DNA from 3 places in the Streptomyces sp. NPDC005262 genome. Region 1 is predicted to be linked to each of the others. Evidence: riboswitches for the same ligand, from Rfam matches in the RefSeq annotation. Region 1 holds a riboswitch; each other region holds the start of a gene.
The links. Region 1 has a riboswitch for cobalamin ahead of ACFYP5_RS01320 (ribonucleoside-diphosphate reductase subunit alpha). Riboswitches for the same ligand answer to the same signal wherever they lie in the genome.

Region 1 (10,318 bases):
CCGTCGACCATCGCGGACTCCTCCAGCTCCCTCGGCACCGAGGCCACGTAGCCGCGCAGCGTCAGGATGGTGAAGGGCAGGACCATCATCATGTAGAAGATCGTCAGCGGGACCAGGCTGTTCAGCATGTCCGCGTCGCGGACCAGCATGTAGATCGCGATGACCATGACTTCCCACGGTGCCATCTGCGCGATCATGAAGGTCAGCAGGATGCCGCGCCGGCCCTTGAAACGCATGCGCGCCATCGCGAAGGACGCCAGCAGCGCGATCAGCAGCGAGGCGGCCACGGAGAGCACGGTGACGGTGAACGAGTTGCGGACCAGGGTCCAGAAGTGGTCGGCCGCGACGGCCTTCTCGAAGTGGTCGAAGGTGATGTCGGTGGGGAACCACACCGGGGTGTCGGTGATGATGTCGCCGGTCGGCTTGAAGGCCGTACTGAACATCCAGTAGACGGGGAAGGCGAAGCCTATGAAGAGGACGACTGCTGTCGCGTTGGGCCAGATCCGGCCGATCAGTGAGCGCCTCACAGCTCGTCCTCCTCTTGCTTGAGTACGGTGCGCAGGTAGTAGCCGGTCATCGCCAGCAGGACGATGATCGTCAGGAACGAGATGGCCGAACCCTTGCCGAAGTGCTGGTTGCCGACACCTTCGACGAAGGCGTAGACGGGCAGGGTCTCGGTGAGCCGGTCCGGGCCGCCGCCGTTGATCGCGAAGAGCTGGGCGAAGGACTTGAAGACCCAGATGACTTCGAGGAACGTGGTGGCCATCAGGAACGGCTTGAGGAACGGGAGCGTCACCGAGGTGAAGCTCTTCCACGCTCCGGCGCCGTCGAGCGACGCGGCCTCGTACAGCTCCTTGGGGATCGTCGTCGACGCGGCGTACAGGTTGATCGCCACGAACGGGATGGACATCCAGACGATCACCAGGGTGACCAGCGAGAAGGTGGAGAACTGGGTACTCGTCCAGTTGTAGTCGGCCATGGAGTGCCAGCCGAGGCTGTCGAGCACGTAGTTGACGACACCGAAGCGCTGGGCGAACAGCCACTGGTAGACCGTGGTCGCGGCGATGAGCGGCATGGCCCAGGCGAGCACGAGGCCCAGCATGAGCAGCAGCCGCATCTTCTTGCCGAGGCGCGCGAGCAGCAGGCCGATCAGGGTACCGAGCACCATGATCAGGACAACGTTGGCGGCGGTGAAGAAGATCGAACGCTCGACGACCTTCCAGAACTCCGAACTGCCGAGGACTTCGCTGTAGTTGTCGAAGCCGTTCCACTCCGTCAGGTGGAGGATCAGCTGGCGCGGGTTGAGGTTCTGGAACGACAGCATGCCGTTCTTGACCAGCGGATAGCCCAGGAGCACCGCTGTGGCGAGCAGTGCGGGCAGGAGGAGCAGGTACGGGGCCGGGCCACCGACCCGCTTCTTGCTCGATGCGGCAGGGCCGCCGGGAGGCGCGTCATCCTTGCGGACGCCGGCTGCCGGGACCGAGTCCACTTGTTCGGTCTGCACTGACATGCTCGCCATCTCTTCTCGGGCCGTACGTCGAGTCACGCGGGAGCGCCGGGGGGCGGCCGTTGGCCGCCCCCCGGCGCGTGCGGTCAGCTCGTCTGCGAGAGACGCTTGTTGATCTCCGACTCGACGGCCTTGGCGGCGTCGGCCGGGGACTTGCCGTTCAGAACCGCCGTCATGTAGCTCTTGATCGGGTTCGGCGCGTTCTCGACTGCGGCCCACTCGGGGATGAGCGGGGTGGTGCCACCGCCGACGGCGGCCGGGGCCGCGGCCTCGGCGGCGCCGTTGCCGGTCAGGTTGGAGTTGAGCGACTCCTTGTTCGGGATGACGCCGTTCTCCTTGGCCAGCTGGCCCTCGAACTGGTCGGACAGGGCGAGCTTCAGGAACTCCTTGGCGAGGTCCTGCTTCTTGCTGCCCGCGGCGACCGCGAAGTTGGAGCCACCGAGGAAGACGCCCTCGGGCTTCTCGGCGGTCTCACCCGGGATGGTGAAGTAGCCGATGTCGCCCTCGATCTTCTTGTTTGCCGCGACGGCCGTGCCGGCCTCCCAGCCCATGCCGATGAAGGCACCGACGTTGCCCTTGGCGAAGACCTCGGCCTGCTGCGGGGTCGCCTCGTCCTTGTCCTTGGGGGCCTTGGAGTAGGACTGGTACTTCTTGTAGAGCTCCATGGCCGCGGCGACCTTGGGGTCGGAGAGGTTGGAGACGTACTTGTCGCCTTCCTTCTTCACGAGGTCCGCGCCCTGACCGATGGTCAGACCGTCGAAGAAGTACCAGTTCTGGCCGGGCATGTAGATCGGCTCGGCCTTGCCCTTCTTCTTGATGGCGTCGAGGTCCTTGAAGAAGTCGTCGCGCGTCTTCGGGGTGTCCTTGATGCCGGCGTCGGCCCAGACCTTCTTGTTGTAGATGACGACGCGGTTGGCGAAGTACCACGGGGCGGCGTACTGCTTGCCGTCGAAGACCGAGGACTTGTTGAGCGCGTCGACCCAGTCGCCGCCGATCTCCTGCTTGAGGTCGCTCAGGTCGGCGAGGCCACCGGTGGCCGCGTACGCGGGGGTCTGGGTGTTGCCGACCTCGATGACGTCCGGCGGGGTCGACTCGGAGAGGGCCGTCGTGATCTTCTGCTGGATGCCGTCCCACTTCTGGGTCTGGAACTTCAGCGTGGCGCCGGTCTTCTTCTTGAAGGCCGCGGTCAGGTCCTTGGTCCAGCCGGGAGGCGTGGAGCCGTCCATGGCCCAGACGGTCAGCGTCTGGCCCTTGTAGCTGTCGGGGCCGGTCTTCTTGCCACTGTCGCCCTTGCCGTCGTCCGAGCCACAGGCAGTGGCACCGGCCATGAGAGCTACGACACCAATGGCCGCGATGAGTCCGCGCTTCACGACACCCTCCTCAGGGATGCAAGAGAATTCCCCCCACCACCCGAGAACGCCCTCCGCCGCACAACCGCATACGACGGGTACTGCCCGTGGGGCTGGGACCTGGTCTTTAATGGTTTAGACCAGTACCGGGAGCTTGGCCTAGACCTTTAGGGGTGTCAAGGGTGTATAAGAAGTGCACTCGCGTCCGTTATAGGACCGACACCTGAGGGAGGGCGACGAGCCGTGACCGGACCGTGCCACCATGTGAGCCGCGACAGATGGAGGAGCCGGTGACGGCAGCAGCGCAGCAGTCGGGAAGGCGGGCGATGGGTGCCGACGGGGGCAGTTCGGAGAACGAGACGGGCGCGGGCACCGGTGCGGCCACGCGTACCGCCCGCGTGCCGAAGTACTACCGCCTCAAGCGCCATCTCCTCGACATGACGGACACCATGCCGCCCGGCACCCCCGTGCCGCCGGAGCGGACCCTGGCCGCCGAGTTCGACACCTCGCGCACGACCGTGCGCCAAGCGCTCCAGGAACTGGTCGTCGAGGGCCGGCTGGAACGCATCCAGGGCAAGGGCACGTTCGTGGCCAAGCCGAAGGTCTCGCAGGCCCTTCAACTGACCTCGTACACGGAGGACATGCGCGCCCAGGGGCTGGAGCCGACGTCGCAGCTGCTGGACATCGGCTACGTCACGGCCGACGACACCCTCGCCGGGCTGCTCGACATCACCACCGGCGGCCGGGTGCTGCGGATCGAGCGGCTGCGCCTGGCCAGCGGCGAGCCGATGGCGATCGAGACCACCCATCTGTCGGCGAAACGCTTCCCCGCACTGCGCCGTTCACTCGTGAAGTACACCTCGCTGTACACAGCGCTGGCCGAGGTGTACGACGTCCGGCTGGCCGAGGCCGAGGAGACCATCGAGACCTCGCTCGCCACCCCGCGAGAGGCCGGACTGCTCGGTACGGACGTGGGCCTGCCGATGCTGATGCTGTCGCGTCACTCCCTGGACGGACAGGGCGAACCGGTGGAGTGGGTGCGGTCGGTGTACCGCGGCGACCGTTACAAATTCGTGGCGCGTCTGAAGCGGCCGACCGACTGAGACGACGGGTCCCGCCTCCTGACCGGCCGACCGCCCGAATGCGGACGGAATATCAGGAATGAGCCCCTTGAGCGGCATCCTCTTCCCCGGCCCCGGCACACCGTTGCCGGACCGAAATGCGGACAGGGGGTGACGCTGGCCGGAACTCTCCCCTAGATTTCCTGCGCATTACAACAGGTGGTCAGCGAGGGGACGGAGTCGCCATATGCCAGAAGAAACAGATACGAAACCACCAACGGTCACACCTATGAGGGTGGTCATCGCCCTCTGTCTCATCGCGCCGTTCGTGGCGATGCTCTGGGTGGGTTCGTACGCGAAGGTGGACCCGGCCTTCATCGGCATTCCGTTCTTCTACTGGTACCAGATGCTCTGGGTCCTGATCTCCACCGCGCTCACGATGGTCGCGTACAAGCTGTGGCAGCGTGACCAGCGCTCCCGCAAGGGGGGTGCTTCCGCATGAAGGACGGCGTGAACGGCGTCGCGCTCGGCGTCTTCATCTTCTTCTTCCTGGCCGTCACGGTCATCGGTTTCATGGCCGCGCGCTGGCGCAAGGCCGAGAACGAGGCCAGCCTCGACGAATGGGGGCTGGGCGGACGGTCGTTCGGCACCTGGGTCACCTGGTTCCTGCTCGGCGGCGACCTGTACACCGCGTACACCTTCGTCGCCGTCCCTGCCGCGATCTACGCGGCGGGCGCGGCGGGCTTCTTCGCGGTCCCCTACACCATCCTCGTGTACCCGCTGATCTTCACCTTCCTGCCGCGGCTGTGGTCGGTGTCGCACAAGCACGGGTACGTCACCACCTCGGACTTCGTCCGCGGCCGCTTCGGATCGAAGGGGCTCTCGCTGGCGGTCGCCGTCACCGGCATCCTCGCCACGATGCCGTACATCGCGCTCCAGCTCGTCGGTATCCAGGCGGTGCTGGACGTGATGGGGGTCGGCGGCGGCGAGACCACGCACTGGTTCGTCAAGGACCTGCCGCTGCTGATCGCGTTCGCGGTGCTCGCCGCGTACACGTACTCCTCCGGGCTGCGGGCCCCCGCGCTGATCGCGTTCGTCAAGGACGGCCTGATCTACCTGGTCATCGCGGTGGCGATCATCTACATCCCGATCAAGCTGGGCGGTTTCGACGACATCTTCGCCAAGGCCGGCGAGGCGTTCTCGCAGAAGAACCCGGCAACCGGCGCCCCACGCGGAGCGCTCGCACCGGGCGAGGCGGGCCAATGGGGCTACGCCACTCTGGCCCTGGGTTCGGCGCTCGCGCTCTTCATGTACCCGCACTCGATCACGGCGACGCTCTCCAGCCGCAGCCGTGACGTGATCCGGCGCAACACCACGATCCTGCCGCTGTACTCGCTGATGCTGGGCCTGCTGGCGCTGCTCGGCTTCATGGCGATCGCCGCCGGGGTCAAGGTGCAGAACGGGCAGCTGGCGATCCCGCAGCTGTTCGAGAACATGTTCCCCGACTGGTTCGCCGGGGTGGCGTTCGCCGCGATCGGTATCGGCGCACTGGTGCCCGCCGCGATCATGTCGATCGCCGCCGCCAACCTCTTCACCCGGAACATCTACAAGGACTTCCTGAAGCCCGACGCGACGCCGGCCCAGGAGACGAAGGTCTCCAAGCTGGTGTCGCTGCTGGTGAAGGTCGGTGCGCTCGTCTTCGTCCTCACGATGGACAAGACGGTCGCGATCAACTTCCAGCTCCTGGGCGGGATCTGGATCCTGCAGACGTTCCCGGCACTGGTCGGCGGCCTGTTCACCCGGTGGTTCCACCGCTGGGCGCTGCTCGCCGGCTGGGCGGTCGGCATGCTCTACGGCACGCTCGCCGCGTACGGTGTGGCGAGCCCGACCCAGGCGCACTTCGGCGGCTCATCGAAGGAGATCCCGGGGATCGGCGAGATCGGCTACATCGGCCTGACCGCGTTCGTGCTGAACGTGGTGGTGACGGTGGTGCTGACGTTCGTCCTGAACGCGGTGAAGGCCCCGGCCGGAATCGACGAGACGTCACCGGCCGACTACACGGCGGACGCGGGCGACCCGGGCGTGAAGGTCGAACTCCCGTTGGCCAGGCCTGAGCCGGCCTCCTCCCCCGACACGAGCCCGTCGACCAACTAGGCCTGCACGCCGGTCGAAAATGTGGCCCGGCCGGCGACGGAGGAAAGATCCGTCGCCGGCCGGGCCACACAGGTTTCTGACAGGGGCGGCACCCTGGCCCACCGGGGGCAGCTGCCCCCGGGGCCCCGCCCCCGTACGGCACACTGCCGCCATGGACATAGCGATCAGGCCCGTCGACCCCACCGAACACCACCTCCTCGGCGAGATCACCGCGTACGCGTACCTCGACGAAGGCCTGCTCGACCTCGGTGCCGACGACCCGTATCTCGGGCAACTCCGCGACGTGCCGCGCCGTGCCGCCGAGGCCGACGTGCTCGTCGCGGTCGGCGCCGACGGCCGGGTACTGGGCGGCGTGACATACGCACCGCCCGGCAACCCGTGGGCCGACATCGCCGGCCCCGGCGAGGCCGAATTCCGGATGCTCGCCGTCGCGCGGGAGGCGCGTGGCCTCGGGGCGGGCGAGGCGCTCGTACGGGCCTGTATCGACCGCGCACGGGGTACCGACGGCGTCGTGAGGCTCGTCCTGTCGACGCAGTCGACCATGCTCGCCGCCCACCGGATCTACGGGCGCCTGGGCTTCGTACGGACTCCGGAGCGCGACTGGTATCCCGTTCCAGGTCTCCAGCTGCTCACTTACAGCCTCACCCTGTGAACCCCGAACGACACAACATGTGGGGGCTGCCTCAACGGGCGGCCCCCACATGTATGCTCGTGCTCGCTGTCGCCGCAGGGAAATCCGGTGGGAATCCGGAACTGTCCCGCAACGGTGTGATCGGTGTACTTTTGCGCACCCTGTAAGTCCGAGGACCTGCCGACAGCGCGTCCGGCTCGACCGATCCGGACGCCCAGACGTCCGGGCCTCGCGGATGGGCCGGTGGACGCCGCACGGAGTGCTGTCCCCTTTCCCGGGCACGCCTCTGCCCGGCTGCCCCCGCTCCCCGCCCGGCCCCGAGCCGAGCGAGGGAGAGCACCACATGACCATCGCGCCAGCCGATCCGGCTTCAGTCGCCGAGTCCACGGGAACCACGAACGACGGGCCCGGGACCGCACTGCTGCGGACCCTGACCGACCTCACCGTCGATCTGCCCGACACCGACCCCGGTCGCGTCGCCGCCGCCGCACTGCGCGGCCGCAACGCCCGGTCGGACGAAGCAGAGCTCCGTTCGCTGGCCACCGAGGCCGCCGCGGGTCTGATCTCCGAGGACCCCGCGTACTCCCGGCTCGCCGCCCGCCTCCTCACCCGCACCATCGCGGACGAGGCGGCCGGTCAGGGCGCGGTGTCCTTCTCCGCCTCGGTCGCCGTCGGCCACCACGAGGGTCTGATCGCGGACCGCACGGCCGCGTTCGTCGCGCTCCACGCGGCCCGGCTCGACGCGCTGGTCGAGCAGTCGCTCGCCGACGGCGCCGACGACCGGTTCGGCTACTTCGGGCTGCGGACGCTGCACAGCCGCTATCTGCTGCGCCACCCGCACACCCGTCAGGTCATCGAGACGCCCCAGCACTTCATGCTGCGGGTCGCGGCCGGTCTCGCCGAGAACGACTCGGCGCGCGCACTGGACGAGGTCGCCTCGCTGTACGGCCTGATGAGCCGCCTCGACTACCTCCCTTCCTCCCCCACGCTCTTCAACTCCGGCACCCGGCACCCGCAGATGTCCTCCTGCTATCTGCTGGACTCGCCGCTGGACGAGCTCGACTCGATCTACGACCGCTACCACCAGGTGGCACGGCTCTCCAAGCACGCGGGCGGCATCGGCCTCTCGTACTCCCGGATCCGCGCCCGCGGTTCACTGATCCGCGGCACCAACGGGCACTCCAACGGCATCGTGCCGTTCCTCAAGACACTCGACGCCTCGGTCGCCGCGGTGAACCAGGGCGGCCGCCGCAAGGGCGCCGCCGCCGTCTACCTGGAGACGTGGCACGCGGACATCGAGGAGTTCCTGGAGCTGCGCGACAACACGGGTGAGGACCAGCGGCGTACGCACAACCTCAACCTGGCGCACTGGATCCCGGACGAGTTCATGCGCCGCGTCGACACGGACGGCGACTGGTCGCTGTTCTCGCCCGCCGACGTGCCCGAGCTGGTCGATCTGTGGGGCGACGAGTTCGACGCCGCGTACCGGGCCGCCGAGGCCAAGGGCCTGGCCCGCAAGTCGATGCCCGCGCGTGAGCTGTACGGCCGGATGATGCGGACCCTCGCGCAGACCGGCCAGGGCTGGATGACCTTCAAGGACGCCTCCAACCGGACCGCGAACCAGACCGCCGAGCCGGGCCGCGTCGTCCACTCGTCGAACCTGTGCACCGAGATCCTCGAAGTCACCGACGACGGCGAGACGGCCGTCTGCAACCTCGGTTCGGTCAATCTCGGGGCGTTCGTGGCCGACGGTGAGATCGACTGGGAGCGGCTGGACTCCACCGTCCGTACCGCCGTGACCTTCCTCGACCGGGTCGTCGACATCAACTTCTACCCGACCGAGCAGGCCGGCCGGTCCAACGCCCGCTGGCGCCCGGTGGGTCTGGGCGCGATGGGGCTCCAGGACGTCTTCTTCCGGCTGCGGCTGCCGTTCGACTCCCCAGAGGCCCGCGCGCTCTCCACGAAGATCTCCGAGCGGATCATGCTCGCCGCGTACGAGGCGTCCTGCGACCTCGCCGAGCGGTCCGGTCCGCTGCCCGCCTGGTCCGAGACGCGCGCCGCCCGCGGTGTGCTGCACCCCGACCACTACACCACCGAGCTGACCTGGCCGGAGCGCTGGGACGCGCTGCGCGCCCGGATCGCGAAGACCGGTATGCGCAACTCGCTGCTGCTGGCCATCGCGCCGACGGCCACGATCGCCTCGATCGCCGGGGTGTACGAGTGCATCGAACCGCAGGTCTCCAACCTCTTCAAGCGCGAGACGCTCAGCGGTGAGTTCCTCCAGGTCAACGCGTATCTGGTGGACGAGCTGAAGAAGCTCGGCGTGTGGGACGCGCGGACCCGTGAGGCGCTGCGCGAGGCGAGCGGCTCGGTGCAGGGGTTCGCCTGGATCCCGGAGGACGTGAGGGCGTTGTACCGCACGGCGTGGGAGATCCCGCAGCGCGGACTGATCGACATGGCGGCGGCGCGTACGCCGTTCCTCGACCAGAGCCAGTCGCTGAACCTGTTCCTGGAGACGCCGACGATCGGCAAGCTCTCCTCGATGTACGCGTACGCCTGGAAGCAGGGGCTGAAGACGACGTACTACCTGCGCTCGCGCCCGGCGACCCGGATCGCCCGCGCGGCATCCGGCCAGGCCGCGGCCGCCGCCCCCATTCCCGTGCAGCAGGCAGCGGCTCCCGACGCGGACGCGATCGCCTGCTCCCTCGAAAACCCTGAGTCCTGCGAGGCCTGCCAGTAATGAGCACCACCGAGAAGAACCTGCTCGACCCGGGCTTCGAACTGACCCTGCGGCCCATGCGCTACCCGGACTTCTACGAGCGCTACCGCGATGCGATCAAGAACACCTGGACGGTCGAGGAGGTCGACCTCCACTCCGACGTGGCCGACCTCGCCAAGCTGTCCCCCGGCGAGCAGCACATGATCGGCCGGCTCGTCGCATTCTTCGCGACCGGCGACTCGATCGTGTCGAACAACCTCGTCCTGACGCTGTACAAGCACATCAACTCCCCCGAGGCGCGGCTGTATCTGTCGCGGCAGCTCTTCGAGGAGGCCGTGCACGTCCAGTTCTATCTGACTCTGCTCGACACGTATCTGCCCGACCCGGACGACCGCGCGGCAGCGTTCGACGCGGTCGAGGAGATCCCGTCCATCCGCGAGAAGGCGCAGTTCTGCTTCAAGTGGATGGACTCGGTGGAGAAGATCGAGCGGCTGGAGACGAAGGCCGACCGCCGTCGCTTCCTGCTCAACCTCATCTGCTTCGCGGCGTGCATCGAGGGGCTGTTCTTCTACGGCGCGTTCGCGTACGTCTACTGGTTCCGCTCGCGCGGCCTGCTGCACGGTCTCGCCACGGGGACCAACTGGGTCTTCCGTGACGAAACGATGCACATGAACTTCGCGTTCGAGGTCGTGGACACCGTCCGCAAGGAGGAGCCGGACCTCTTCGACGACGAACTCCAGCAGCAGGTCACCGACATGCTGAAGGAGGCCGTCGACGCGGAGCTGCAGTTCGGCCGGGACCTGTGCGGCGACGGACTGCCCGGCATGAACACCGAGTCGATGCGCGAGTACCTGCAGTGCGTGGCCGACCAGCGGCTCGCCCGGCTCGGCTTCCCGA
Region 2 (10,318 bases), on a different contig from region 1:
GACCAGGTCGACACCGCCGAAGTCGCGGGCATCGGCGCCGGTCGTGTGGGCGGCCACGATCAACTGGGCGTAGGCGGCGGGGCCGTTCTCGGCCGCCCAGGGCGCGGCGTTCTTCTTCAGCCAGCCGAGCGCGTCGGCCGCCTTGTCCTGGTGGCCCGCGGCGGCCAGGGCGACGACCGCGTCCGCGGTGTTGCCGAAGTCGGGCTGCTCGGTGGTGTCGGTGGCGCCCGGCATCGGCGGCTGGTTCAGGTGGCCGGTCTTCGCGAGGGCACCCGCGAGATAGTGGGCGCCGTTCTGGGCGGCCTGCTCGGGCTTGACGACGGCGCCCTTGTGGCAGGTGGGCGCCTTGTCCTCGGACGCGGAATTGTTCCAGGCGGCCAGCCCCTTGCCCATGGAACCGAGCACACCGGCCGCGGTGGCGTCCGCGTTGGCGACGAGCTTGCCGGCCTTGTCGGGCTGGTACGCGAACGCGCCGCCGTCCTTGCCGCCGCACGGGATCGCCAGCGCGAGCAGCGCGTCGTACGGCGTCCTGCCACCCTTGGTCGTCACATCGCCGAGCCGCTCGCCCCGCTTGGCCAGGGCGCCGATCACGATCGAGGTGGAGTTGGCGTCGCTCGGCGAGCCCGGGTTGTAACCCCAGCCACCGTCCTCGTTCTGAACGGACTTCAGCCAGGCGACCCCGTTGTCGGCGGCATCGCCGTGGCCGCCGACCTCGGCGAGCGCCTGGACCGCGGCGGCGGTGGCGTTGGTGTCCGTCATGGTCTTCGCGTCGCACGGCTTGTCGGCATCCGCGCGGTACGAGGCGTAGGCGCCGCTGTCGCACTGCTGGGCGACCAGCCAGTCGACGGACGTGGCCGCGGGGGTGACCCCCTCGAGCCGCTGGGCGATGAAGGCCAGCGACTGCCTCCAGACCCCGTCGTACGTCGGGTCCTTGGTGCCGTACAGCCCGGACGGCAGCGCGACGGACGGGGTGGGCGACGGAGACGGCGCCGCCACCGCGGCCGGGGCAGCGGCCGCACAGAGCACGGTGGCGGTGGCGGCGAGCGTTGCTGCGGTGCGGCGAACGGTCATGGTGGGCTGGGCCTCTCCTGCGGTAGGAACCGGGCACAGGCACACTCAGGCACCAGGCTCCGGCCCCGTATGCCTCGACGGTGCCGGTCACCGGGGTTCCGGTGACGCGAGCCGGTCACGACCGCGGACAGGGCATTCCGACTCACCGCTGTGTCAGCGGCTCACGGTTGCGTGGTCAGTGCCGGATTCGCACCGGCTTCCCCCTGAACGGGCATGATGACGACTCCGACACTCTACCGGGGCGTAGCCCGCCGCTTCGGGCGGAGGGGCGCCCGGAACAGCGACGTACGTCACCCATGGGATCGGGCCGGACGGAGTCGTGGGAAGAGGAGGTCAGCCCCTGGTGACCGCCGGCGCCTCATCGCGAACCATGGCCATGGTGAACTCGGCCCGGGCTTCGACGTCCAGGCGCAGGAGCGGCTCGGTGCGGGAGGGGCGGACGTCGAACCATCGGTCCGCTGCCGTGACGGTCAGGCCGTCGGAGGGCCGGGACCGCTGGTCCGCGAACCCTTCACACCGCGATGTACGTCACCGGATCGCTCCCCGTCATCGCCTCCGCGCGCCCCAGCTTCACCAGTCGGCGGACGTGGGCCTCGGCCTCGGAGACCGCGATGTTCCGTGAGCCGTGCGGGATCTGTTCCCACGGCCGGTTCCACTCCATCCGCTCGGCCAGCTGCCACGGTGTCAACGGGGTGGCGAGCAGCGCGAGCAGGCCGGTCAGCCGCTCCTCGTGGTGGTCGAGGAGTTCCTGTACGCGCCGGGCCGCGTCCGGGAACGCGTGCTGGTGGGCGGGCAGCACCTCGGCGACCCCCAGCCGGCCGATGCGCTCCAGCGAGTCGAGATAGTCGCCCAGTGGGTCGGCGGCCGTCGCATCGTCCGGGTCCTCGTACAGCCCGATGTGCGGGCTGATCCCGGGCAGCAGATGGTCGCCGGAGAAGAGCCGGCCGCGGCCGGGCAGGTTCGCCGGATGGTCCTCCTCCAGATGCAGGCAGACGTGGCCGGGGGTGTGGCCCGGCGTCCAGACCGCCCGGAGGCGGCGGCCCGCCAGGTCGAGCAGTTCGCCGGGGACGATCTCGCGGTCCGGGAGGGCGGCGCGCAGGCCGGGCAGGGTGCGCATCCGGCCGGTGGCGCGGGCGGCGTGCAGTGGGGCGAGGTGGTCCTCGGGGGCGCCGACCGCGGTGAGTTTCGCCGCCAGGTAGGCCAGCCAGGTGCCCGGTTCGGACTCGCGGGTGCGGCGCACGATCGCGGTGTCCGCGGCGTGCATCGCGATCCAGGCCCCGGATGATTCGCGGACCTGGCCGGAGAGGCCGTGGTGGTCGGGGTGGTGGTGGGTGATGACCACGCCATGGATGTCGGTGATGCCGGCTCCGATCGCGGTGAGGCCCGCGACCAGGGTGTCCCAGGCCTCCGGGTCGTCCCAGCCGGTGTCGATCAGGACCGGGCCGCGGCCGGTGTCGAGGACGTGTACCAGGGTGTGGCCGAGCGGGTTGTCCGGGATGGGGACCTTGATGGACCACACGCCGCCGCCGTGCTCGGTCACCTGTGTCATGAGGTCCCCATCTCTCGTCCCGGCATGCGGCTGTGCTGCGCCGCATCCACTGTAACGAGAACTCGTTCCAGTAGTGGCCCCGGTCGACTATTTCGTCCGAGGTCGATCACCGTCGGATCCGTGGACTCCTGGAACTGGAACTGGTATCAGTTCTGACACAGAGTCAGGTATGGAGTCAGGTGCGGAGTCGGTACGTGCCGGGTCGCGGGAGGCAGCAGCCATGACCGAGCTTGTCGAACACGGAAAACTGTTCATCGGCGGGGAGTTGGTCGATCCGCTCGGCCAGGACGTCATCGAGGTGATATCTCCCCACACGGAGCAGGTCATCGGCCGGGTGCCGCACGCCTGTGAGGCGGACGTGGACCGCGCTGTCGACGCCGCCCGCCGGGCCTTCGACGAAGGGCCCTGGCCGCGGGCGTCCCTCGACGAGCGGATCGAGGTGATCACCCGGATCAAGGACGCGTTCGCCGTGCGGTACGAGGAGGTCGCCCGCGTCATCAGTTCCGAGAACGGAACCCCGTACAGCTCCAGTGTGATGGTGCAGGCGCTCGCCGCGATGATGGTGTGGGACGCGGCGATCACCGTCGCCCGTACCTTCCCGTACGAGGAACGGCGCGACGGCGTCCTCGGGCCGCTGCTGGTGCGCCGGGAGCCGGTCGGGGTCGTCGCGGCCGTCGTGCCGTGGAACGTCCCGCAGTTCACCGCCGCCGCCAAACTCGCGCCCGCGCTGCTGGCCGGCTGCACGGCCGTCCTGAAGGTCTCGCCCGAATCGCCCCTGGACGCCTACATCCTGGCCGAGATCGCCGCCGAGGCCGGGCTCCCCGAGGGCGTGCTGTCCATCCTCCCGGCGGACCGCGAGGTCAGTGAGTACCTCGTCGGGCATCCGGGCGTCGACAAGGTGTCGTTCACCGGATCCGTCGCGGCCGGCCGCCGGGTCATGGAGGTCGCTTCGCGCAACCTCACCCGGGTCACCCTGGAGCTGGGCGGCAAGTCCGCCGCCGTCATCCTCCCGGACGCGGATCTCGACGCGGCCGTCGCGGGCATCGTCCCGTTCGCCTGGATGATCAACGGCCAGGCGTGTGTCGCCCAGACCCGCATCCTCGTCCCGCACTCCCGCTACGACGACATCGCCGAGGCGTTCGCCGCCGCGGCGGGCGCGCTGAAGGTCGGCGACCCGCTCGACCCCGCCACCGAACTCGGCCCGCTGGTCGCGCGGCGTCAGCAGCAGCGCTCCCTCGACTACATCCGGATCGGCCAGGAGGAAGGCGCCAAGATCCTTACGGGCGGGGGCCGTCCGGCCTCCCAGGAGCGTGGCTGGTACGTCGAGCCGACCCTCTTCGGGTCCGTCGACAACTCCATGCGCATCGCCCGCGAGGAGATCTTCGGGCCGGTCATCTGCCTGCTGCCGTACGGCGACGAGGCGGAGGCGGTGAAGATCGCCAATGACTCGGAGTACGGGCTCAGCGGCAGTGTCTGGACCGCCGACACCGAGCGCGGCATCGACATCGCCCGCCGGGTCAGGACCGGCACGTACAGCGTCAACACGTTCAGTCTCGACATGCTCGGCCCGTTCGGCGGCTACAAGAACTCCGGTCTGGGACGGGAGTTCGGCCCCGAGGGGTACGGCGAGTACTTCGAACACAAGATGATCCATCTGCCCGCCGGGTACCAGCCCGCGGAGCCCGGACCGCAGGAGGCGTGATGGGGGACCGCTGGCACGTGGAGGTCGACCGGAGCGTCTGCATCGGCTCCGGGATGTGCGTGAACCACGCTCCGGACGGCTTCCGGCTGGACTCCGCCCGGCAGTCGCACCCGGACGCCCCGGAGACCGACGCCAACGAGCAGGTGCTCGCCGCGGCGGAGGGGTGTCCCGTCGAGGCGATCACGCTGACGCTGCGCGACTCGGGCGAGGTGGTGTTCCCGCCGGAGGACTGAGGGCTGTCCAGTGATCCCTGGTGGATCGGTGCGCGGCGTCGGATGCGGTGCATCGCAAGGCGGGGGGGCGTCATCGTGCCGGTCGTATTCGGGCGTTCCGACAATGCGGCGAGGTGCCGTAGCTGTCGTCGTGCGCCCGCCAGGGATTGCGGGACAGCCCTTAGGGCCTCTGCCCCGCGGCGGGAACGTGAGCGCAAGGTGCGGCCCGACGCGGGACCGTCGGGCCGCACCGTCGACGGACGGGTGCTACGCGGTGCAGCCGGTGTCGGCGATCACGAAGTAGCCCGCCGGTGACTCCCGCAGGGTGTGCGTGACGAACACGTTGTACAGCCCCATGTTCTGCTCGGACCCGTTGGCGTACACATAGCCGCCGGTGGTGTGCGCCCTGCCCGCAGCCACCTGGGCGTAGTTGGTCGCCGTGTAGCAGGCGCCGCCGCCCGTCCCGCCGGTCGTGGTCGCCGTCACCGCGGCCGAGACGGTACCGGCCGCGCCCGATCCGTCGACGGCCGCCACCGTGTAGCGGTACGAGGTCCCGGCGGACAGGCCCGTGTCCGTGAACGCCGTCGACGTGGGCCGGCCGACCTCGGTGCCGTTGCGGTAGACGGCGTACGAGGAGGCTCCCGTCACCGCGCTCCAGGACAGCGAGGCGCTGGTGCCCGTGACACCGGTCACCGTCAGACCGGAGGGGGCGGGGAGCGGGTTCTCGCCGCCGCCGGGTACGCCCTGGTCCAGCCCCCAGAAGACGCCGGTGTAGTACGACGAGCAGATCGAGTTCAGGAAGTACGCGGCCGTGGACCCGCACCTGTCGGTCCCCGAGCCGGGGGAGACGGCCAGGCCGTGGCCCATGCCGGAGATGGAGTACGTCTCCACCGCGGGTTTCCCGGAGGAGTCGTTGTAGACGCTCCGGGTGGTGTTGCCGGGGAGGGTGTCGGTGCTCGACGGGGTCTGGCCGATGCCCCACACATCGGTCCACTGGTCACGCAGCGCGGTGGCGTTGGCGGGGTACACCGTGTAGTCGGACGTGCCCTGCCAGATGGCGACCCGCGGCCACGGGCCGGTGTAGCCGGGGAAGCCGGCGCGGACCTTGGCGCCCCACTGGGCGGGGGTCAGCTTCTGCGGGCCCGTCTGGCAGCCGGAGGCGGCGGCCTGGCTGGTGGCGCACTGAGCGGGCAGGCCGGACGCCACGGAACCGCCGGCGAACACGTCCGGGTACGCGGCAAGCAGGTCTGCGGTCATCCCGCCGCCCGCCGACAGGCCGGTGACGTACACCCGCCGCCCGTCGGAGCCGTACTGCTGCTTCGCGTGCTCCACCATCTGCACGATGGAGGCCGCCTCGCCCTTGCCCCGGGTGTCCTCGGCCGGATCGAACCAGCCGAAGCAGGAGAGCGAGTTGTTGGCGGACGTGGTCTGCGGGAAGACCACGGCGAACTTCCAGAGGTCGGCGTACTTCGGCCAGCCCGAGTTGGTGTAGTAGTCGTTGGCCGTCTGCGTACAGCCGTGCAGGGCGATCACCAGAGGTGCGCCGGCGGGCAGATCGGCGGGCGCGTACTCGTACATCTGCAGGTTGCCGGGGTTCGTGCCGAAGCCGGTGACCTGCTGCAGGCCGCCGGCGGCAGCGGCGGGCTGCGTGGCGCCCACGGTGCTCAGCGTCGCCGCGACGACGCCGAGGACAGCCGTGGACGCGACGCGCCGTAGCAGGCGTCGCAGGATCGATGGGCGCACTGGGGGCCTCCCTGTTCGGAACGTGCGGGCGTGCGGACTGTTGCCGGAACCTACGAGTCCGGGCCGTCCCCGCCCATGGGGCGGGCTGACATCCCTCGGGCCCCGCTGTGTGCGGCGCCGCCCTTGCGCGGCGAGCACCGGCGAGGAGCGGCCGTTGCCATCGAGTGCGCTCGAAGATGCAGACTCCCCGTCGGCAACGCCCTTATTGGCAAAGGGCTGTTGGGAGGGAGACAGGAATGCGCTACCGCACGACCGGTACGGACCCGAAGACCCGCCGCGAGGTGAGCGTGCTCAGCCTCGGCGCCATGCTGATGGGCGCGCTCACCGACGAAGCGACCTCGTTCGCCGTCCTCGACCGGTACGCCGAGGCCGGCGGCACCTTCATCGACACGTCGAACAACTACGCGTTCTGGATCGACGGCAGTCAGGGCGGGGAGAGCGGACCACCCGGGCAACCGGGCGCGGCAGGCGGCACTGCGGACGGTGGCCGAGGAGACCGGGGCGACCGTCAACCAGGTGGTCCTGGCCTGGCTCCTCGGCGGCGAGGTCCCGGTCGTCCCGCTGGTCGGCGCCTCTTCGGTGGCACAGCTGGAGGAGAGTCTGGCGGCGGTGGACCTGGAGCTGACGACGGAGCAGCGGGCGACGCTGGACGCCGCCCACTGACCACCCGCACCATGTACGCCGCCACCATGGCGACGTGCGGCGGTGTGTGCACCGACCCCGTGTGACGTGGGCTTCGACCTCCTTACGGTGACGACCATGGAGACTCCCCAGAGCCCGGTCCACGGGCCCGCGCCGCTCACCGTTCCCCCGCCCCGCGCCGCCGCTCCGTCGCCGTCGCCCGCTGATCCGGTCCTGGCCGGGCGAACCGCGCTGGTGACCGGAGCGGCGAGCGGCATCGGGCAGGCCTGCGCCGAGGCCCTCGCCGCCGCGGGTGCCCATGTGTACGTGGTGGACAAGGCCGCCGACGCGGCCAAGAGCCTGGCGGAGCGGATCGGCGGAACGGCCTGGGTGGTCGACCTGTCCGTACCCGAGGCGGTGGACACACTGCCGGACGACGCGGACCTGGTGGTCAACAACGCGGGGCTCCAGCACGTCGCTCCCGTGCACGAGTTCCCGCCGGACCGGTTCGCGCTGATCCACCGGGTCATGGTGGAAGCACCGTTCCGCATCTTGCGCCGCACCCTGCCCGGCATGTACGAACGCGGCTGGGGGCGTGTCGTCAACATCTCGTCCGTCCACGGGCTGCGCGCCAGCCCCTACAAATCGGCGTACGTATCGGCGAAGCACGCACTGGAAGGACTCAGCAAGGTGGTCGCTCTCGAAGCAGCACCGCACGGGGTGACCAGCAACTGCGTCAATCCCGGCTACGTGCGCACCCCGCTCGTCGAGAACCAGATCGCCGACCAGGCCCGTACGCACGGCATCTCGGAGGAGGAAGTGGTGGGCAAGGTGATGCTGGAACGCAGCGCCATCAAGCGCCTCATCGAACCCCGGGAGGTCGCCGAGGCGGTGCTGTGGCTGTGCGGACCGCACACCGGTCACATCACCGGCACCTCGCTCGCGATGGACGGCGGCTGGACCGCTCACTGACACTCTCCAGGTACACATCGAATCCCCGACGAACGATGGCCGCCCATGTCTGCACCGCCCCCCTCCGCCGCGCCCCACCTGCGTCGCCTCCTCGACCTGCTGACCGAGGACGCTCCCGCCGAGGCGCTGGGCGCCGTCTCCTCCGAGGCGCGGGCCGCCGGTGTGCCCGCGGGCGACCTCGCCGAGGTGGAGCGGGCCACCGCCACCGCACTGCGGATCAGGGGAGCCCTGCGCCAGCACCGGCGCCGCGAGCTCCAGCTCACCGCGCTCTTCGACACCGCGGGCGACCTGGCGGCCTCCCGCGATCTGGACGAGGTGCTGAAGGCGATCGTCCGGCGGGCCAGGATGCTGCTCGGCACGGACACGGCGTATCTCACCCTCCCCGACGAGGAGGCGGGGGACACCTACATGCGGGTCACCGACGGTTCGGTGTCGGTCCTCTTCCAGCGGCTGCGGCTGGAGCTCGGCGAGGGGCTCGGCGGTCTGGTCGCGCAGACCGCGAGCCCGTACGCGACCCCCGACTACCGCACCGACAACCGCTTCCGTCACACCCGCAACATCAACGCCGGGGTCCTGGACGAGGGGCTCGTCGCCATTCTGGGCGTGCCCCTGCTCCTCGGCTCCAGCCGCGGCGGTACGGGCAAAGTCATCGGAGTCCTCTTCGCCGCCGATCGCGCGCCGCGCGTCTTCAGCCCCGACGAGGTCGCCCTGCTCTGCTCGCTCGCCGCACACGCCGCGATCGCGATCGACACCGCCCGCGCCCTCGCGGACACCCGCTCGGCCCTCGACGAACTCGCCGGCGCCAACGCCGAACTGGCCGAGGCCAACGCCGCGGTACGGGAGCACTCGGCCGCCATGCAGCGGGCCGAGGAGGCGCACGACCGGCTGACCGACCTGGTGCTGCGCGGCGGTGACGTCAAGGACGTCGCGACGGCCGTCGCGGGGCTGCTGGACTCCCCGCTCACCATTCACGACCCGGGCGGGCGCCCGCTGGCGGCCGTCCGGCCCGACGGTGCGGGCCTCGCCGCCGACAGCATGGACGCCGGATGGCTGGCCGAGACCGCCGAGGAGTCCCGCACCGGGGCGCGCGCCGTGCACCGCGACGGCCGGTGGATCTGCGCCGTACTCGCCGGGCAGGAACTCCTGGCCCAACTGGTTCTGCATCAGCGCCGACGGCTCGACGACTCCGACCGGCGGCTCTTCGAACGCGCTGCCGTGGTCACCGGCCTCCTTCTCCTGCTGCGGCGCACGGTCGCCGAGACCGAGAACCGGATACGCGGCGAGCTGATCACCGACCTGCTGACCGACGCGGAACGCGACCCGGCCGGTCTCGCCGAGCGCGGCCGGCGCCTCGGTATCGACCTGGACCGCCCGCATCTGCTGCTGGTGACCGAAGCGGGCGCCCGGGAGAAGCTGTGTGCCGCTGCTCTGCGCTACCTGTTCGGCGGGGACATCCACGGGGTGAGCGCCGAACACGCGGGCACGGTGGTGCTGTTGGTCGCATGCGACGACGAGGACGCGGACGCCGGTGAAGCGGCGCGGGCAGCGGCGGCCCAGCTCGGCCAGCTCGTGCAGGCCCCCGTCACCGTCGCCGCCACCGGGCCTGCCCGCGGCCCGCGCGAGCTGGCCGCCTCCCACCGGGAGGCCGCCCGCTGCCTGCGTGCGATGCGGGTGCTGGGGCGTACGGGTGAGGGCGCCTGCGTCGACGAACTCGGCTTCCTCGGCGTGGTGCTGGGCAACGCGCAGGATGTCGACGGTTTCGTCGACGCGACGCTGGGGCCGCTGCTGCGGTACGACGCCCAGCGTGGCACCCATCTCGTGCGCACGCTGAGCGCGTACTTCGGCGCCGGTGGCAGCCTCATTCGCGCCAAGGACGAACTTCACGTCCACGTCAACACGGTGGTGCAGCGCCTGGAGCGGATCCAGGTGCTGCTGGGGCGGGACTGGAACGAACCGGACCGGGCGCTGGAGCTACAGCTGGCGCTGCGGCTGAACCTGTTGGCCGGGGGCCAGGAGCGGTCGTGAACCGGGGCGGCCGGTTGCTGCCGTCCTGTTCTCAAGCGCCGGTCGGGCTCGGAAGACGTCCTCGATCGCCACCCGGGCCGGGTTCTGCCCGGGTGGGGTGGGTCGTGCCCGGCGGGCCGCCTGAGGGTGTGCTCAGGCGTTGCCCGGCACGGGTGTGTTCGCCAGTGCCACCAGTCGGGTGGCGATCTCCTGCGCGCCCGCGCCACCCGTGAGCACCGTGTAGTGATTGACGTCCGGTGCCGCCACCGGCTCCACTCGCGTGTCCCCGAGGCCGGCCACCGCCAGTCGCTGTTCGTCGTACAGCCCCTGCTCCTCGTCCATCAGACCGCGCGCCGCCCACAGCAGAGTCGCCGGTACCGGCAACTTCCTCACGGCCGAAAGCACTTCCTCCTCGAAGAGGCCGATCCCGTCCGTGCGAACCGC
Region 3 (10,318 bases), on a different contig from region 1:
GCTGGAGCGGCAGGGACGGCAGGCCGAGGCGACGCCGCACCTCCGGATGGCGGCGGCGATGTCCGGGGACTTCGGGGACGACTCGGACATCTGAGGCGGAGCGCCTTCGGGTGGCCCGTGGGCGGATGCAGGAGGCAGTCGACCGGGCGCGCTGTCGGGGGCCGGCGTCGCCGGGCGGTCACCGGCCTTCGGCATCCTGCCCCTCAGGGTTCGGCGCCTCAGCCGGAGCGATCGGTTTCCGCGTCGTCCGCGGCCCGGCTTCCCGCAGCGTTCGTCACGCGCACCAGCCATTCGGTCATCAGGGCCGATTCGGCCTTGCTGAGTCCGGCGTGAGGAGAGGCGTGCAACAGGGCCCGCAGCCGGTTGGCGGTGGAGGGGAGTTGCGCCTCACCCGCGTCCTCCGGCTGACTGCCGCTCGCTTCGGGTACGAACACAGCCGCGTGCACCGCATCGCGTACCCGGACGGAAATGCCGTCGTCGGTGAACGTCGCCGGGCGGGCGACCAGCATCAGCGCGACGCCGACATTGGCAGACATGATCATCTGGGCGGCCTGCTCGGGCGCAATCCGCAGCCTTCCCTGTGCTGCGGCCCGCTCCAGGTCCCTGGTGAGGATCCGATGCGATTCGAGCGCCGCGGCCGGCGGGGTGCGCATGGCGGGGGAATTCATCAGTCGGTACAAGTTCGGATTGCGCAGGGCGAACTCGACGTGACTGTCCCAGCCGTCGCGCAGGTCCTGGACCGGGTCCGCGGTGTCGCCGCGCTCCCGCTTCGTAGCCAGGTACGCATCGAAGCCGTGATCGACGACGGCCGAGAGCAGTCCTTCCTTGTCACCGAAGTACCGGTAGAGGGCCGGCGCCCCCACCTGCGCGGCCTCGCACACGGCCCGGGTGGAGATGCCCCCGTCCGGCGACTTCGCGACCAGGGCGGCCGCCACTTCCAGGATGCGTGCACGAGTGCTCATCGAACGGACGCTATCAAGGGGAGCACGCGGAGGTCAGCGCGCTGCACGGGGAACCAACAGGTCGTCGAGGCCGATGCGGGTGAGGAACTCGGAGCGTATGTGGTCGGCGACGGCGCTGACCGTTTCGCTGCCGTCGTCGACGGGGTCGATGTGGACCCGGAAGGGGCGCTTGCCGTGCTCCGTCCCGACCACCCGGACGATGGCGTCGGCGACCTGGGAGGCGTCGGCGTCGGCGGGCGCGAGAGCGGCCAGGCGTTCGGAGACCTGGTCCATCATCCCTGCGTAGCGCTCTTCGTACGCCGGGACGACGGTCAGGTCGGCGGGGTGGCCGCCGGTGACGAAGTGGTCGGTGCCGGAGGTGAAGGAGCCGGGTACGACGATGGTGGTCTCGATGTTGAAGCGGGCCAGCTCGGCGGCGTACGAGACGGCAAGCGCGTCCATGGCGGACTTGGCCGCGAAGTACGGGGCGAGATAGGGCGGGGTGCCGCCTCTGGTGGACGTGGACCCCACCCATACGACCAGTCCGCTTTCCTGGGCGCGCAGGTACGGGAGGGCTGCCCGGTTGACGCGCTGGGTGCCGAGCACATTGGTGTCGTAGACCGCCGCGAGCTCCTCGGGCGTGAACGCCTCGGCGGGGCCGGTGACCATATGTCCGGCGTTGTGAATGATCACGTCCAGCCGGCCGGCATCGGCGAGGACGGTGGCCACTGCGGCGTCCACCGACTCCTGGGACAGCACGTCGAGTTCGACCGTCCGCAGGTCCACCTGGTGCTCGGCGGCGTACGCCACCGCCTCGGCCACCCGTGCGGCGTTGCGTGTCGTGGTGTTGCGCATGGCCGCGAAGACGGTGTGGCCCTCGTCTGCCAGAGCGCGGGCAGACAGGGCACCGAAGCCGGATCCCGCGCCGGTGATGACGATGGTCTTGCTCATGACTCAGTCCTCGGTCTTTCGGTCGGTGAAGGAGAAGAAGAGAAGGAAGAGGTGACGCGGTCGTAGCGGCGGCAGTCTCCGGCCGCAGCGGGCGGGGTCAGACGATGCCGCCGTTGGCACGCACGACCTGACCGTTGACCCAGCGGGCGGGACCGGCGAGGAAGGCGACGACCTCCGCGATGTCCTGCGGAGTCCCGAGGCGCTCCAGCGGCGCCTGGCCGGCGAGCTTCTCGATGACCGCCTCGTCCTTGCCGTCGAGGAAGAGAGCGGTGGCGGTCGGCCCGGGGGCCACCGCGTTGACCGTGATGTCCCTGCCGCGCAGTTCGCGGGCCAGGATCAGGGTCATGGCCTCGACCGCGCCTTTGGTGGCGGCGTAGGCGCTGTAGCCGGGGAGGGCCAGCGAGAGCACGGAGCTGGAGAAGTTGATGATCGCTCCGCCGCCGCGCAGGCGGCGGGCCGCCTGCTGGTCGACGACGAAGGTGCCGCGGATGTTGGTGCGGTACATCCGGTCCAGCCCCGCCAGATCCATGTCGACGAGTGGTGCGAGCGTCATGACGCCCGCGGCGTGGACGACGACGTCGACTCCCCCGAAGGTCTCCTCCGCCGCATCGAAGAGCGCCGCCACAGCGGCCTCGTCGGCGACGTCCGCACGGTGGGTGATCGCCTCGCCACCTGCGGCGGCAATCGCCGCGACGGCGGCCTCGGCCTCGGTCCGGTTGCCCGCGTAGTTGATGACGACGGCGAATCCGTCGGCAGCCAGGCGCTCGGCGCTCTCCCGGCCGATGCCCCTGGATCCTCCCGTGACGACCGCGACCCGGCGTGCGGTGGTGGTGGTCTGCTCAGTCAAGGCGTTGCTCCCGCTCGAAGGGGTGCGGTGATGTCCGCTTCCGGTGGAGCAACGCTAACAGCATTTGAGTAGCGTCGCTACACTCTTTACGTAGCAACGTTAGGATCGTTGCTACCACGCTTCGGTCCGTCGAAATTCCGATGCGTCGAGGCTTGCCGCCGTGATAGTCCGACGAGTCATGGAAGCTCTTGAGACAACGCGGCTCGTGCTCCACCCTCTGACCCCGGTCGAGGCCGAGTACGTAGTGGAAGGCCGTCCCTGGCCGGACGCCCTATGGGCACCTGACTATCCCAACGACGGCGACAGGGCGGGCGCGAGGCACTTCCTGGAACACTGCGCGGACACCGGCAATCCCCACCCGTTCGGCGCGTACGAGATCCGCCTCCGGGAGGACGGGCACGCCATCGGCGGAGTCGGTTTCCACGGTGCCCCGGACGACCGGGGGCAGGTCACGATCGGCTACGGCCTGATACCGGCGATGCGCGGCAAGGGGTACGCCTCCGAGGCTCTGCGCGCGCTGCTGGAGTTCGCCCGGGCCGCGGGTGTCGCGTCGGTCAGGGGCGACGCCGACGTCGACAACGTCGCGTCCCAGCACGTCATGGCAGCGGCCGGTATGCGCTTCGTCGGGGAGGAAGACCTGCTGAGGCACTATCGGATCGACTGGGCGGCCGAACGCGGGGGCGGAGCGACGGCGACGGACGGAGCCGACGGGTACGCGCCTTCTCCCCAGGTCTCCGCCCGACGTCCATCATGACGCCGGGTACCCGGGCGTCTCGACCCCTCCCACGGCTGAACCCGCCAGGCGGCTCCTGGCGGGTTCGGTCGTAGTGGTGTTTCGGCCGGTCAGCCGGCAGCGGTGGCCGTGCGGGACGCGGTGCCGTCCCCCGCCGGGACCGGGTGCGGTGCCGGCACCAGCAGCCGTTCGGTCAGGTAGCCGAAGACCAGACCGAAAGTGGTCCAGAGCGTGGCCTGAACGGCGAGGGTGGCGAGGCGGAACTCCCAGAGCAGGCTTGCCGGGAAGTCCTTGCCGACCTCGTTGAACGAGGGCAGAAAGGCGTAGGCGAGCCCGATGACGAGGACGTAGGCGGCCGATGCGGCAATCGTCGCGTTCCAGTTGCCCAGGCGAGGAGCCAGCCGCTTGCCGAGGATGACGGCCGCAACGGCGAGCAGCACACTCAGAGCGACCATGAGGAAGAACATGGCGGTGCGTTGGCCGATCGTGTCGGGGTTGCCGACGGCCGGCGGGTTGGCCGGGTATTTGAGGAACGGCACGACATACACGGTCAGCAGGGCGCCGAACGCGATCAGTGCGGCCGTGGCCCGGGGGCCGAATGTGCCGATGCGGCCGAGGGCGTAGCAGAAGACGAGCGCGGCGATGCCGCCGATGGCCACGCCGAAGACGAGGACACCGGTGGCGAGGCCGGCCGTGGACTGCATGGCACGGCTGACGAGTTCCTCGCCGCCGCCGTGGTCGTGGCTGTGCGCCTCTTCGAGGGCGATCGCCGCGTCGACCCGCGACTCTCCGAGGAAGTAGGCGACGGCAAGTGCGAGCGCACCCGCGACGAGGCCCGCCAGCATGCCGCGGACCAGCAGGGCTCTGACAGATATGGAGTTCATGAGGGGTTCCCCTGGCTTGCGCGGTGGGTCAGTGGCAGGGGAAACCGAGCAGGTGGCGACCGTCGTGGACCCACTCGTGGACACCCTCGCCGGAGATGACCGCGGTGGCACCCTGCTCGGCACCGACGAAGTACAGCAGGACGAGCATGAGAATGCCGAAGAAGACCGCCCAAGGGGCAATGGCCTTCAGTGAGATGGGGGTGATGGCGGGTGATGCGACGGCGGCGGGGGCAGCAGTCTGTGCCATGGCAGAACCTCCTGGGGGAACACGCGTCCCGATCGTGGTGCCTGAGACGACAGTGCTGGGTCTGACTTCCCGTACGGATACGGGTTCACAGTGGCGCGACCGTGCCGGATTCTCACCGGACTTCCATCACACCGTCGTCATGTTCGTCGCGACCATACCGTCTGGGAGCACCCTGCCGCCATGGCACCATCTGCCCACCCCTCAGCCCTGGATGCCATGGTGTGCTTACTGAAGAGGCCACAGTTCAGGGAGTTGACGCGGGTGTTCACGGTACGGGTGATGTTGATCTCACCGGCGCTCAACGTGGCGCTGCGCGAGGCCCGCTTCGACGGTGACACCCCGCTCGACGCGTCCGGCGTCCGACGAGCGCGTGCGGTCGCGGCCGAGGTGCCTGCCGCCGACCACCGGGTGCACGGCTCGGACGAGCGTTGCACCGGGACCGCCGAGGCGTTGGGGCTTCGATCGAAGCCCGAACCCGCCCTTCGCCGCTGGGACTTGGGGCGCTGGCGCGGACAACGGCTGGCGGAGGTGAGCCGGGACGAGCCGGAGGCGGTGTCGAACTGGCTGTCCGACCCCTCGGCGGCCCCGCACGACGGTGAGTCGCTACTGGATCTGCATGCCCGGGTAGGCGGCTGGCTGGATTCACTGCATGGGGAGGGTGCCGATGACGGTAGCGTGCTCGCCGTGGTCGAACCCGCGGCGGTGCGGGCCGCGATCGTGCATGCGCTGGGCCTTCCGCCGCAGGCCTTCTGGCGGTTGGACGTCGCTCCGCTGACGCTGACCGAGCTCAGCGGTCGGTCCGGGCGCTGGAATCTGCGTTGCGGGCGGCCCCTGAGCCCCGGAACCGACGAGACCCCAGCTGCGCACGGACGGTAGCCGGGGCAGTCGTCTCCGTGAAAGCTCGCGGGATCACCTACGCCGCTCCACCATGGGTTCTCGCCTTTCCGCCCCGGTCGGAGGGCGGGCGCACGAGGCCCCCCACACACAAGGACCCGTTCCCCTCCGCGGCGGGCCCGGCCGCGGACCCTTCCGGCCAGGCAATGTGGACAAATCGTACGTAAGATGGCCAAGGCGATCGAGCCCACCTCCTCATGGGAAGGGCGACCGAGCATGACCGATCAAACGCAGGCGAGCCGGACCGAGACCACCCGCCCGTCCGAGTCCACGCACGGGGCGGGATCGGGCGAAAACCGCCGAGAAAGCCGTCGAACGGAACCCGGGGTACGGGGGCGCACCACGATCGCCGACGGCGTGGTGGCGAAGATCGCCGGGCTGGCGGCCCGGAGCGTGCCCGGAGTCCAGGGCATGGGCGGAGGATTCAGCCGCGGTATGGGGACCGTGCGGGAGCGAGTGCCCGGAGCGGGAGGTCGGTCCGTCACCGGCGGCGTCAAGGTCGAGGTCGGCGAGGTCCAGACCGCGGTCGACCTGTCGATCATCGTCGAGTACGGCTTCCCGATCGTCGAACTCGCGGGCGACATCCGGACCGAAGTGATCGCCGCCATCGAGCGGATGACCGGTCTGGAGGTCGTAGAGGTCAACATCACGGTGACCGACGTGAAGCTGCCCGACGAGGAGGAAGAGGAGCAGGAGCCGGAGAGGCGAGTCGTGTAGTGGTTCGCCGTACCGGGTCGCGCGAAATGGGTGACCATCGGCCGTGTCGTCGGCCTGAAACCTCGGCTGTTTCCCCAGGTCCATCGGATATCCGCCTGGTGCCGGGCCACTGAGGCAGCCGCACATGACGGGGGAAGCGCACATGACGGGGGATGGGGCTGCCCTCGATCGGAGGACCACATGTCCACGGGAATCATTGTCGCCATCGTCGTAGTGGTGGTAGTGCTCGTCGCCATCGCGGTGATTGTCCGGCTCGCCATTCGGCGGCGGCATCTGCAAGAACGTTTCGGACCCGAGTACGAGCGCGCTGTCGAGGCCGGTGACAGCCGCACGGCGGCGGAGCGTGATCTGCGCGACCGCGAGCAACGCCACGACGACCTCGATGTGAAGCCGCTGCCCTCGACTGCCCGTCAGCAGTACGCGCAGGAATGGAACAGCGTGCAGGAGCACTTCGTGGACCGTCCGCAGGAGGCGGTCGGTGAGGCGGACCAGCTGGTGACCCGGCTCATGCACGAACGTGGCTACCCGACCGAGGGCTACGAGCAGCAGGTGAAGGACCTGTCGGTCGCACACGGGCGCACGCTGGAGCATTACCGGGCCGCCCACGAAGTCAACGCACGAGCCGGCGGCCGGCAGACGACCACCGAGGAGCTGCGGGGCGCGATGGTGCACTACCGCGCGCTCTTCGACGACCTGCTCACCAACGGCGACAGGCCGGGGCAGCAACACGCTTGACCCGGCGCCGGCGTATACCGGCGGGCCACGGATCGAGAGCCCGTCGAAACCCAATCGGACGAGGTGAACAAGCATGCAGCGCGAACACAGTGGAGCAGGCGACCACAGCAGCGCGACCGACGCGGGACTCAGCACCGAGGATCTCGCCCGGCCTCGGGACGACCGAGACGCAGAACGTGGAACACCGCCGGCAGCGGCGGACGCTCCCTCGCCCACTGTGGACGCCGCTGAGGGCTCCCCGTCCCCGGAGCAGCCCGTGGCCGGTACACCGCACGCTTCGGCGCCGGAGCAGGACCAGGAGAACGAGCCGCTTCTCGGTCCCGAGGAAGCCGAGGTCTTCAAGTCCAAATGGCAGGCCGTCCAGACGGCCTTCGTAGACGATCCGCAGGATGCCGTCCGTACGGCCGACGCCTTGGTCGCCGAGGTCATGCAGACGCTGGCCCGGTCGTTCGCATCCCGCAAGGAAGGGCTCGAGAGCCAGTGGGGCCGGGGGGAGGAGGTCCTCACCGAGGATCTGCGCATAGCGCTTCAGCGCTACCGCTCGTTCTTCAACCGTCTGCTCAGCGCCTGATCGCGAAGAAGGTATCGGCAGGCGTGATCGGTTGCGGTCCGGGCCACGGTCTCCTGACCCTGGACGGCCGTGTGAGCGATGCAGTCGTCGGCCACGTGGAGAAGCACGCTCGCGCGCGTACTCGAAGGTGGCCCTGAAAGGTTGGGGGACGCAATGATCGTCCTCGGAGTCATTCTTCTCGTGATCGGGCTGGTGGCCGGCATTTCCATCTTGTGGACCATCGGCGTCGTCCTCGTGGTGATCGGCGCGATCCTGTGGATTCTCGGTGCTGTCGGCCACGGGATGGGCGGGCGGCGCCACTACTGGTGAGAACCGGGAGATGCTTCGCCCGACGAGCTCGCCGCCGCCCGTCCGCACCTCGGGACGCAGGTGCAACCTGCGGATACACGGGGGCGACGGATCCCGGGGGCGCTCGGTCACGTCGGGATCCGTTCCGCCGCCCGTCGGCTCACCGTCCCTGCTCAGCCGCGGTACGTCTCCAGCAGGCGCAGCCAGACCTCGCTGATCGTGGGGAAGGAAGGGACCGCGTGCCAAAGCCGGTCGATGGGGACCTCGCCCGCGACCGCGACGGTCGCCGAATGCAACAGCTCGCCGATGCCGGGCCCGACGAAGGTGACGCCGAGCAGGATCTCCCGGTCGAGGTCGACGACCATGCGGGCACGGCCCCGGTAACCGCTCGCGTAGAGGCCGGAGCCCGAGACCGCGGCAAGGTCGTAGTCCACGGCGCGTACACGATGGCCGGCCCGCTCCGCCCCGGCGAGGGTGAGACCGACGGACGCGGCTTCCGGGTCGGTGAAGACCACCTGGGGGACCGCCGCATGGTCGGCGGTCGCGGTGTGGGCGCCCCAACGCCCGGTCGCCGGCGGGGCGCCCTGGGCGCGGGCGGCGATCGCGGCACCCGCGATACGGGCCTGGTACTTGCCCTGATGGGTGAGGAGCGCCCGGTGATTGACGTCGCCTACGGCGTAGAGCCAGTTGCTGCCCTCCACACGGCAGCTGTCGTCGACCGGAAGCCAGGATCCGGGCTTCAGGGCCACCGTCTCCAGCCCGAGGTCGTCGGTGCGCGGGGCACGGCCGGTGGCGAAGAGGATCTCGTCGGCCTCGATGCGCTCGCCGTCGTCCAGTTCGACGGTGACGGGGCCATCCGGCGCTGTGCGGTCGACGGAGGTGGCCGAGACGCCAGTACGGATGTCGGCTCCGGCCTCGGTCAGCGACTCGGCGACCAGCTCACCGGCGAACGGCTCCATCTTCGGCAGCAGGCCCTTGCCACGGATCAGCATCGTGACCTGGGCCCCGAGCGCCTGATAGACGGTGGCCATCTCCACGCCGACGACCCCACCGCCGACGATCACCAGGCGGCCCGGAACCTCCTTCGCGGCGGTGGCCTCCCGGCTGGTCCAGGGGCGGGCATCGGCGACTCCGGGCAGGTCGGGAATCACCGCGCTGCTGCCGGTGCAGACGGCGACGGCGTGCCGCGCGGTCAGCCGGTGTTCGGTGCCGTCGGGAGCGGTGACGGAGACCTGCTTCGTACCGGCCAGACGGCCCTGGCCCCGGTAGAGATCCGCACCGACGCCCTCCAGCCAGGCGACCTGCCCGTCGTCGTGCCAGTCCGAGACGTACCAGTCACGGTGGGCGAGGATCGCGGCAGTGTCCAGCGGGCCTTGTACGGCGTCGCTGAGGCCGGGGACCCTGCGCGCGTCGGCACGGGCGACGACCGGGCGCAGCAGGGCCTTGCTGGGAATACAGGCCCAGTAGGAGCATTCGCCGCCGACCAGCTCCACCTCGACGACCGCCGTACTCAGCCCGGCCGCGCGGGTGCGGTCCGCCACGTTCTCCCCCACCGGCCCCGCACCGATCACCACGACGTCGTATTCGGCGTTCTTCACCGCATCAGCATCTGTCATGGGGACAGTCTGGTGGGGGGTGTGGGCTGCGGCCACATGGGCAGGCGGAATAGCGCAAAGGAAGTCACCGTTGTCCCGTAGAGGTCCGAACGGGCACAGGAAGAGGTACAGAAGCATGAGCACCGTTGAGCTCACCAAAGAAAACTTCGATCAGGTCGTCAGCGAGAACGAGTTCATCCTGATCGACTTCTGGGCTTCCTGGTGCGGCCCGTGCCGGCAGTTCGCGCCGGTCTACGACGCGGCGTCCGAGCGCCACGACGACCTGGTCTTCGCCAAGGTCGATACGGAGGCGCAGCAGGAGCTGGCGGCGGCCTTCGAGATCCAGTCCATTCCGACGCTGATGATCGTCCGGGACAATGTGGCGGTGTTCGCCCAGCCCGGGGCGCTGCCGGAGGCTGCGCTGGAGGACGTCATCGGACAGGCCCGGAAGCTGGACATGGACGAGGTGCGCAAGTCCATCGAGAACCAGCAGAAGGAGCAGCAGCAGTAGTCTGCGCGCCCGAACTGCGGGTGGAGGAGGGCCCGGCCGATGGCCGGGCCCTCCTGGCGTTGCGGAGGCGGACAGGACCTAGAAGGGGTGGCCGGCCGGTTCGTGGCGCACGGTCGTCCAGCGCAGCTCGGTGAAGGCCTCCAGGTTGGCCCCGCCGCCGAACCGTGCGCCGGTGCCGGACGCGGCGATGCCGCCGAAGGGCGCGACCGCCTCGTCGTTCACCGTCTGGTCGTTGATGTGGACGATGCCGGTCGGGATCCGGTCCGCGAGTTCCAGGCCGAGCGTGGTGTCACGGGTGACGATGCCGAGGGAGAGTCCGTACGGGCTGTCGGCGGCCAGCGCCGCGGCCTCGTCCAGGGTCTCGAAGGACCGCACGGGGGCCACCGGGCCGAAGACCTCCTCCG

Region 2: another riboswitch for cobalamin. It lies ahead of ACFYP5_RS08115 (prenyltransferase/squalene oxidase repeat-containing protein); the one in region 1 lies ahead of ACFYP5_RS01320 (ribonucleoside-diphosphate reductase subunit alpha).
Region 3: another riboswitch for cobalamin. It lies ahead of ACFYP5_RS11780 (CbtB domain-containing protein); the one in region 1 lies ahead of ACFYP5_RS01320 (ribonucleoside-diphosphate reductase subunit alpha).

The regions. Positions count from the first base shown of each region.
Region 1 covers NZ_JBIAKK010000001.1:306,232-316,549, forward strand. The annotation lists gene ACFYP5_RS01285 (carbohydrate ABC transporter permease) at 1-527, opposite strand, end outside; gene ACFYP5_RS01290 (carbohydrate ABC transporter permease) at 524-1,510, opposite strand; gene ACFYP5_RS01295 (extracellular solute-binding protein) at 1,594-2,877, opposite strand; gene ACFYP5_RS01300 (GntR family transcriptional regulator) at 3,183-3,959, shown strand; gene ACFYP5_RS01305 (DUF3311 domain-containing protein) at 4,165-4,419, shown strand; gene mctP (monocarboxylate uptake permease MctP) at 4,416-6,071, shown strand; gene ACFYP5_RS01315 (GNAT family N-acetyltransferase) at 6,223-6,723, shown strand; cobalamin riboswitch at 6,764-6,902, shown strand; gene ACFYP5_RS01320 (ribonucleoside-diphosphate reductase subunit alpha) at 7,046-9,442, shown strand; gene ACFYP5_RS01325 (ribonucleotide-diphosphate reductase subunit beta) at 9,442-10,318, shown strand, end outside.
Region 2 covers NZ_JBIAKK010000002.1:641,680-651,997, reverse strand. The annotation lists gene ACFYP5_RS08115 (prenyltransferase/squalene oxidase repeat-containing protein) at 1-1,071, opposite strand, end outside; cobalamin riboswitch at 1,181-1,314, opposite strand; partial or broken gene manB (phosphomannomutase/phosphoglucomutase) at 1,405-1,551, opposite strand; gene ACFYP5_RS08105 (MBL fold metallo-hydrolase) at 1,583-2,620, opposite strand; gene ACFYP5_RS08100 (aldehyde dehydrogenase) at 2,841-4,322, shown strand; gene ACFYP5_RS08095 (ferredoxin) at 4,322-4,555, shown strand; gene ACFYP5_RS08090 (PHB depolymerase family esterase) at 4,802-6,277, opposite strand; partial or broken gene ACFYP5_RS08085 (aldo/keto reductase) at 6,514-6,940, shown strand; gene ACFYP5_RS08080 (3-hydroxybutyrate dehydrogenase) at 7,037-7,870, shown strand; gene ACFYP5_RS08075 (helix-turn-helix domain-containing protein) at 7,916-9,895, shown strand; gene ACFYP5_RS08070 (alpha/beta fold hydrolase) at 10,028-10,318, opposite strand, start outside.
Region 3 covers NZ_JBIAKK010000003.1:406,283-416,600, forward strand. The annotation lists gene ACFYP5_RS11750 (tetratricopeptide repeat protein) at 1-94, shown strand, start outside; gene ACFYP5_RS11755 (TetR/AcrR family transcriptional regulator) at 219-962, opposite strand; gene ACFYP5_RS11760 (SDR family oxidoreductase) at 996-1,892, opposite strand; gene ACFYP5_RS11765 (SDR family oxidoreductase) at 1,990-2,739, opposite strand; gene ACFYP5_RS11770 (GNAT family N-acetyltransferase) at 2,945-3,493, shown strand; gene ACFYP5_RS11775 (CbtA family protein) at 3,583-4,356, opposite strand; gene ACFYP5_RS11780 (CbtB domain-containing protein) at 4,385-4,603, opposite strand; adenosylcobalamin (AdoCbl) riboswitch at 4,607-4,755, opposite strand; gene ACFYP5_RS11785 (histidine phosphatase family protein) at 4,883-5,479, shown strand; gene ACFYP5_RS11790 (Asp23/Gls24 family envelope stress response protein) at 5,714-6,214, shown strand; gene ACFYP5_RS11795 (hypothetical protein) at 6,395-6,949, shown strand; gene ACFYP5_RS11800 (hypothetical protein) at 7,206-7,520, shown strand; gene ACFYP5_RS11805 (DUF6131 family protein) at 7,674-7,829, shown strand; gene ACFYP5_RS11810 (dihydrolipoyl dehydrogenase family protein) at 7,982-9,424, opposite strand; gene trxA (thioredoxin) at 9,540-9,914, shown strand; gene ACFYP5_RS11820 (aldehyde dehydrogenase family protein) at 9,993-10,318, opposite strand, start outside.